2 regions of the Arthrobacter parietis genome follow, and region 2 is predicted to be linked to the other one. Evidence: predicted binding sites of a transcription regulator. Region 2 holds the regulator's gene; the other holds the start of a gene.
What was found. The regulator HspR, encoded in region 2, represses chaperone genes until heat shock. The targets are predictions, from matches to a motif close to AAGTTGAGTCNNNNNGACTCAACTT.
Positions count from the first base shown of each region.

Region 1: the regulator HspR is predicted to act here: its motif matches at 1,921-1,945, upstream of ABFX19_RS05980 (Hsp20/alpha crystallin family protein).

Region 1 is NZ_BAAAON010000001.1:1,267,824-1,271,222, reverse strand. It holds gene ABFX19_RS06000 (formate/nitrite transporter family protein) at 1-570, opposite strand, end outside; gene ABFX19_RS05995 (flavodoxin family protein) at 661-1,269, opposite strand; gene ABFX19_RS05990 (DUF2630 family protein) at 1,348-1,593, opposite strand; tRNA gene ABFX19_RS05985 (tRNA-Val) at 1,732-1,805, shown strand; gene ABFX19_RS05980 (Hsp20/alpha crystallin family protein) at 1,982-2,422, shown strand; gene ABFX19_RS05975 (DUF4383 domain-containing protein) at 2,521-2,979, opposite strand; gene ABFX19_RS05970 (hypothetical protein) at 3,227-3,399, shown strand, end outside.
Region 2 is NZ_BAAAON010000001.1:526,283-529,681, reverse strand. It holds gene ABFX19_RS02485 (DnaJ C-terminal domain-containing protein) at 1-865, shown strand, start outside; gene ABFX19_RS02480 (heat shock protein transcriptional repressor HspR) at 903-1,325, shown strand; gene ABFX19_RS02475 (hypothetical protein) at 1,382-1,987, shown strand; gene ABFX19_RS02470 (PspA/IM30 family protein) at 1,993-2,685, shown strand; gene ABFX19_RS02465 (SDR family NAD(P)-dependent oxidoreductase) at 2,738-3,399, shown strand, end outside.

The DNA.
Region 1 (3,399 bases), 740 kb from region 2:
CTGCATGCGCGTCATCAGCGTGATTGTGCTTCCGCCGAGCAACGCAAGGCAGATGGATTCCCAGCTGAACCCGGCGTCGACGTAGTGCTCGGCGGACGTGGTGACCGTCCCGGCCCACTGCGGGAAGGCGTTCATGGCAATCAGCATGAAGATCCAGCCGCCTGCAAGGTTCGCCACCAGGGTGCCGCCCCAGAGCCGGCCGAGCTGCGCAAGGCTCGCCTGCTTGGCGGTCACCGCTGCGATGGGAACCAGGAATCCCTCAGTGAAGAGTTCGCTCTTGGCCAGCAGTAGCGCAATGAGTCCCGCGCTGAAGGCCAATCCCGCGAGCAGGTGGTTGTCGGTTTCATGAAGCACCGCCAGATAGGCGATCACGCCGATCCCTATTTCGAAGCCTCCGAAGAGCCCGGTGATGAGTACGTCGGGGAAGGTGCGGTTCAGGCGCTGTGCGCCTTCATCCACTGTGCGGTCGAACGATTCCTCGATCTCTTCCTCGACCGGGCCCGCATTGTCGCCGAGTTCCCGCCGTCGGGCTTCGTCATCGTTCTTGTGATCGTTCTTGTGATCGTTCAAGCGACTCGCCTATTCCGTTGTAGTACCCGTCAATGCGCAGGACACACCCTTTTTGGGGCCCCTTTCGGGGTGTGTCCTGCCAACTCGATGCTAGGGAGCTGGGTAGGGAGATGCCTTGAGGGACTTCGCCAGGTGGACAGCGTTCACGGACATGGAGGAAATTGTGGAAGCAACCGGATCAGGTACCTGGTCCAGGTCCTTGAAGTCCACGGTCTGCATTGCTTCCCCGACCCAGTAGACACCGCCCTGCGCCGCGACGGTGAAGCCGATGTCGTTCAGGCCCTGGTGCATCTCGGCAGTGACATGGTGGGCGCCGTCCTCGTTTCCCACCACCGCGGTCAGAGCGACCTTGTTGTACATGATGGGCCGGCCGTCATCATCAGTCGAGGAGAGATCGGCGTCCAGCCGTTCGAACACCCGCTGTCCCAGGCTGCTCATGTGCCCTACCCAGATAGGTGCGCACAGGAGGAAGATGTCCGCATCGAGGATCTGCTGGCGGAGCTGCGGCCATTCATCCCCGTTTCCCATGTCGATCTGCACGCCTGGAGCAACGTTGTGGTCAACTACCCGGGCCGACGACGTCGTTACCCCCTGCTCCTTGAGCTTGCCAAGGATGTGGTCGGCCATCACATCGGTGCTCGAGGCATCGGGCGAAGGGGTGAGAGTACAGATCAGTGCAAATGCTTTGAGGTCGTCCATGAAGATTCCTTTCGTTGAGTTGGCAGGACACGCCCCTTATCAACGGGGTATCGGGGCTGTCCTGCCAAATCGATGTGCTTACTGGCGGTAGCCCTCTACCTGGTCGATCGGCCGGGCCTCCGCTTCCTGCGGGCTTTCCCCTGCGTCTTCCTTCGCCCGCCGCTGACGGAGCAGGTCCCAGCACTGGTCGAGCTGTTCCTCGACCCGCCGCAGGCTGCTGCGTCGATCTTCGCCAGGAGCATCGTCACCCGAGGGTGAACCCCGCAGCTCGTGTTCCTTGTCGACCAGCGCCTGGATCCGCGCCAGAATGTCCTCATCGTCCATTGCCAAACTCCTTCGCTGACATCGAGAAGTGGAATAGCCTCAAATAGTCAGGCTACTTAGTGTCCGCCCGAATATCTACCGCACCCCCGCGTTTGCATCATCCGTCTGCCAATGACCTAAACTGACTGGGAACTATTTGCCTGTGTAGCTCAGTCTGGTAGAGCATCCGCTTCACACGCGGAAGGCCCGGGGATCGAGGCCCCGCGCAGGCACCGTTCATAGCCCGTCCCGCAGCATGCGGGGCGGGCTTTTTTGTGTTCCGAATAGTTCGTTCAGAGCGAACATAAACCGTTAGCACTCTCCTCCTGCGAGTGCTAATCTACTTGCAGGTTGAGCGAACCAGACTCAACCCGAAGAAAGACTACTGACTCACAGGGAGTGAACCATCATGGCAATGAAATTCGACCCATTCCGTGAACTGGACCGCGTGGCCGGCGCACTTCTGGATCCCCGCCAGGGTCTGCGGCTGATGCCGATGGATCTGTACCGCGAGGGTGACCACTACATCCTGAGCGCTGACCTCCCGGGCATTGATCCGGGATCTGTTGACATTGACGTCGACGGCCAGCTGTTGACCATCCGCGCCGAGCGCACCCTGCGGAACGCAGAGGGAGTCAAGTGGCTGACCCGCGAGCGTGAAAGCGGATCCTTCCTTCGGCAACTGAACCTCGGGCAGGGTATTGACATTGATGCCATCTCGGCACGCTATGAAAACGGCGTGCTCAGCGTGACCATCCCGGTCAGCGAGCGCGCAAGGCCCCGCAAGATCGAGGTCGTTTCCGGCGAAGACGCCCAGCCGGTGCAGACGGACAGGGCTGTGGAAGCCTAGATCGTCAGCGGAGCTACGCACAGCACAAACAGAACGACGACGGCAGGTTGCGGCCCGCCGTCGTCGTTCTGTTTGTTTGTAGTTGGTTGGAGCCGGGACTACCGGTCCCGGACAGTGCGGTGCTTGTCCCGAAGAGCGAGCGCCAGCGCAATCATGCCGACGGCAAGGCCCAGATGGAGGATGTTGTCCGCCGCGTCCAGCGGGACGAAGTTCGCTGCCGAATCATGCGGGATGATGAGCCCGTAGATGAAGAGCACCGCGTAGATAACGCCGCCCCACAGCAGGAAGTTGTAAGCGCCGGTTGCAGTCTTTGCCATCGCGACGCCCGCGACGCCGAACAGCAGGTGAACAATGTTGTGCAGGATCGAAACCTGGAACAGGCCGAGGAGTTGCGCCTCGGACTCGGGGCCGGCGAACTGCAGCGTGTCGTAATTGCTGGTGATACCGGGAATGAATCCCAGCACGCCGACCAGGAGGAAGACCACTCCTACCGCGAGTGCGGCCTTCTGAATGTTTGTCCGGGTGCCTACACCCGACCCTGAATGTGTTGATGCCATTGCACTATCCCCTCTAAGGTGGCCGGACTGGCGGACACCGGCACGTGATCTTGCGAGCTATGGACAGTATGTCCCGCCATTTGTACTGCCAGCGTGCCACAGGCAGAACAGAATAGAAAGCTTGCTTAGCTATCTTTTCGATAAACGTTCGCGTCCATTTGGGCGATTACCCAGTTTTCATTCACCAAACATTCAGGAACGGCCCTTAGTGTGGCGTCAGTCACACTCTCAGGAAGGCCTTTCCCCAATGACCTCGCAACATTCCTCGCTTGCCGACTTCTCGACGCTCAGGCGCGGCCAGCAGATAACCCTTCGGCACTCCTCGGGAGACCAGTTCTCCGGCGTACTCGAAGATCACGCCGATGACTCCTCGGTTGTCTGGGTCCGGTCCGACGACGGCGCGGGCCGTCGGCTGTTCCA
Region 2 (3,399 bases):
CACCGGGGGCTCTGACAAGATGTTCAAGGACATTTCCGAGGCCTACTCGGTGCTGTCCGACGCTGAGGAACGCCAGCAGTATGACGCGATCCGCGCCATGGGAAGCGGCGCCCGATTCACCGCAGGGGGCCCCGGTGGCCCAGCCGGCGGCGCAGGCTTCGATGACGTCTTCGGGAACCTCTTCGGCCAGTCCGCGGGGCGTCAACGCAGCGGCGGCTTCGGCGGCGGCAGTAACCTGCCACCGGAGTTCGCTGACCTGTTCGGGGGCGCAGGCGGCTACTCGTCCGGCGGCGGTTTTCCGGGCTACCAGACGCCGCCCCGCAAGGGCGCGGACCGCACCGCCAGCACCAGCATCTCCTTCGCAGGGTCAATCCGCGGGACCACCATCGGCCTGCGTGAACCATCGGGCGAAGTCATCGACGTGCGCATTCCAGCCGGCATCCGCGACGGCCAGAAAGTGCGTGTGCGCGGCAAGGGTCAGCCGGGAGCCGCAGGCAACGGGGACCTCATGGTCACCGTCAATGTGAAACCGCATTCCTTCTTCCAGCGCGACGGCGACAACATCCGTGTACACGTGCCGGTCACGTTCCCGGAAGCGACCCTCGGAGCGCAGGTGGAGGTGCCCACCCTGGACGGCGAGAAGGTCACGGTGAAAGTCCCGGCAGGCACTCCCTCGGGAAGGACCCTGCGCGTGAAGGGCCGCGGAGTAAAGACGTCGAAGGCAACCGGCGACCTCCTGGTGACAATTGACATCGTTGTTCCACAAAATCTGAACAAAGACGCCGCAGCCGCAGTGGAGGCCTTCTCGAACGCCACGAAAGACGCTGATCCACGGGTCAATCTTGCCGAGAAGGCGCGGCTCTAAGGTGTGGGAGAGCTAGCCAGCGAAAGGGGAGCGACACATGCCTGTTGACATCAATATGCCCATCTATGTCATCTCCGTTGCGGCGGAGTTGGCGGACATGCATCCCCAGACGCTGCGTCAATACGACAGGTTGGGCCTCGTGATTCCCAGCAGGGCGCCGGGGCGTGCCCGGCGCTACTCACAGCGTGACGTCAATGTCCTGCGTGAGGTGCAGCGGCTCTCCCAGGAAGGCGTTTCGCTCGAGGGCATCAGGCGCATCCTGGAGTTGGAGAACCAGGTCCTGGCACTCCAGCACCGGGTGAGTGAACTCACGGACGAACTCGCCCAGCGCCGGAAGTCCGAGGCCACCCGTGTTTTCGCTGCCGGTCTCGCGGGCGACGTGGTTACCCTCGCCCGCGGGCAGCGTCCCCGCCCGCGCAGCCAGGCACTGATGATCTGGCGCGGCGAGCCAACCCGCTGACCGCTCCGGTGCTTCCCACGTGGCGCAACCTGCAATTCCACGGCACACTTAGATACATGCCTGAATCAGAGTTCGTTGACGCCGCGGAATTCCTGCTGGAGGGTGTTCTCCAGCTTCTCCTCTTCGGGGGTGCCGTCCTGGGAATCCTCGCGATTGGCGCTGCAACCGGAACCTGGTTGATTGTGCGCCGCATCCGTCGCTCAGGAATTCTCCGTCGCCGGATCGAGCGCGGCTCCAGCCGGCTGCGTTCCTTTTCCACGGACGCTTCGGCGCGGGAGCTCGCAAGGCTCCGGCTCCAGCTGGAGCGTTCCACTGGCGCCACGCGCCGTTCAGTTGCCGCCGCCATCGCGCAAGGGTCTCCGACGGGTGATCTGGCGGCAACGGCGGATGACCTCACGCGCGCCGAGGCAGTACTCTGCGAACGCATAGCACTTGCTGAGCGTGAACCTAACCGCGCGCTGCGCGAGGACCTCGCGAACAGCATCGGAGAGCAGGTCAACTCCCTGTGCGAACTGTCGGCCCAGCTGCGCCGTACCTTGCTGGAGGTACACCAGGAAACCGGCAGCAGGCAGCTGGAGCGGGCCACCTCCCGCCTCACCATGGAGATCGGCGCGCTGAAGACCTGGAACGCCGCCTACGGCACCGGCACCCGGCGGGCCTAGCGCCAGTGTCCGTCCGACGCCGCATCTCACGCATCATCGCCTCACGCCGAAACGCCGTTGAACCGGGCGATCCCATCACCGCCCTCGGCGAATCGCAGCGCCAACAGGAAGAGAACCTCGACCGCGCGCGCCGCAGCGTCGCTGACCTCGCCGCAGTCCGCCATCGCGTGGATACCCTTGCCCGGCAAGCAGCTGCAGATCTCGATGCGTGCAACCGGGAAGCGGAACGGGCTGTCGCGAACAACAATGACGACGCCGCCCGGTCAGCCCTGCGCCGCGCCCTGGAAATCCAGAAGAGACTCGAGACACTGACCCGCCAACGCGACGACGTCGATCAGCAGTTCCGCTCGCTGGAGTCAGACCTGTACTGGCTTGAAACCTCCCTGCAGGACAACGCGGTGCGCTACGAATCCCTGAAGGCTCAGCACGGTGCAACCCAGGCAGCGCTGGACGTTCGGGGAGCAGTCTCGTCCTCCGCAGGCAACAGTATGGAAACCGCCCGCGCTGCCCGCGAGGCGGAGCAGGAAGCCCGGCGGCTGAGGCACCTGCAGGCTGCGCAGGAAGAACTCGCCTGGTCAGACCCAACTTCCGGGAAGCTCGAAGACGCCTTCGGTGAGCTGGAAGCACGCGAAGCTGCCGAGCAGGAACTCCGCCAGCTGAAGGGTCGGGTGCAGGGAAACCGTCCAAGTTCCGCCTGACAGCCCGGGCACTTCAGGGGGAACCGTCAGGGCCGGTTGTTAGGCTCAGGCAATGGATGATCTCAATGGCAACGGAATCAGCGGCAAACAGTTCCTGGTGGTCGGCGCAACGGGTGAGCTCGGCTCGCGCATCGCGGGGGAGCTGAGCTCCAGGGGAGCTGAACTGACGCTCAGCGGCAGGGACCAGGAGAAACTCGGTGCGCTCGCTGGCCGGCTTGGCGCCCAGTGCATCGCCGCTGACCTCACGCTGCCGGGCGGTCCGGCCGGCATCGTCGATGCGCTTGACGGCCAACCGCTGGACGGCGTGGTGTACGCCGCCGGTGTGGTTGCGTTCGGCGCCTTGGCGGAGCTCGACGACGACACCCTGGATGAGCTGCTCCTCACCAACTTCGTAGGCTATGCCCGGCTTCTGCGGGCAGTGCTTCCGCGCCTGGAGAAGGGCGGGCAGGTGGTTCAGATCAGCGCCGTCGTCGCCGATAGTCCCACCGCAGGAATGGCGGCGTACTCGGCCAGCAAAGCAGCCCTGAGTGCCTTCGGGAAGGCAGCCGCTCTCGAACTGCGCCGCAGCGGTGTCCGTGTGCTGGACGTGCGGCCACCCCATACCGAGACCGGCCTCGCTACCCGTCCAATCGATGGCCAGGCACCCCGCCTGCCGCAGGGCAAGGACCCGGATGCGGTTGCGCGGCGGATTGTGGATGCGATGGCTGCGGGGGA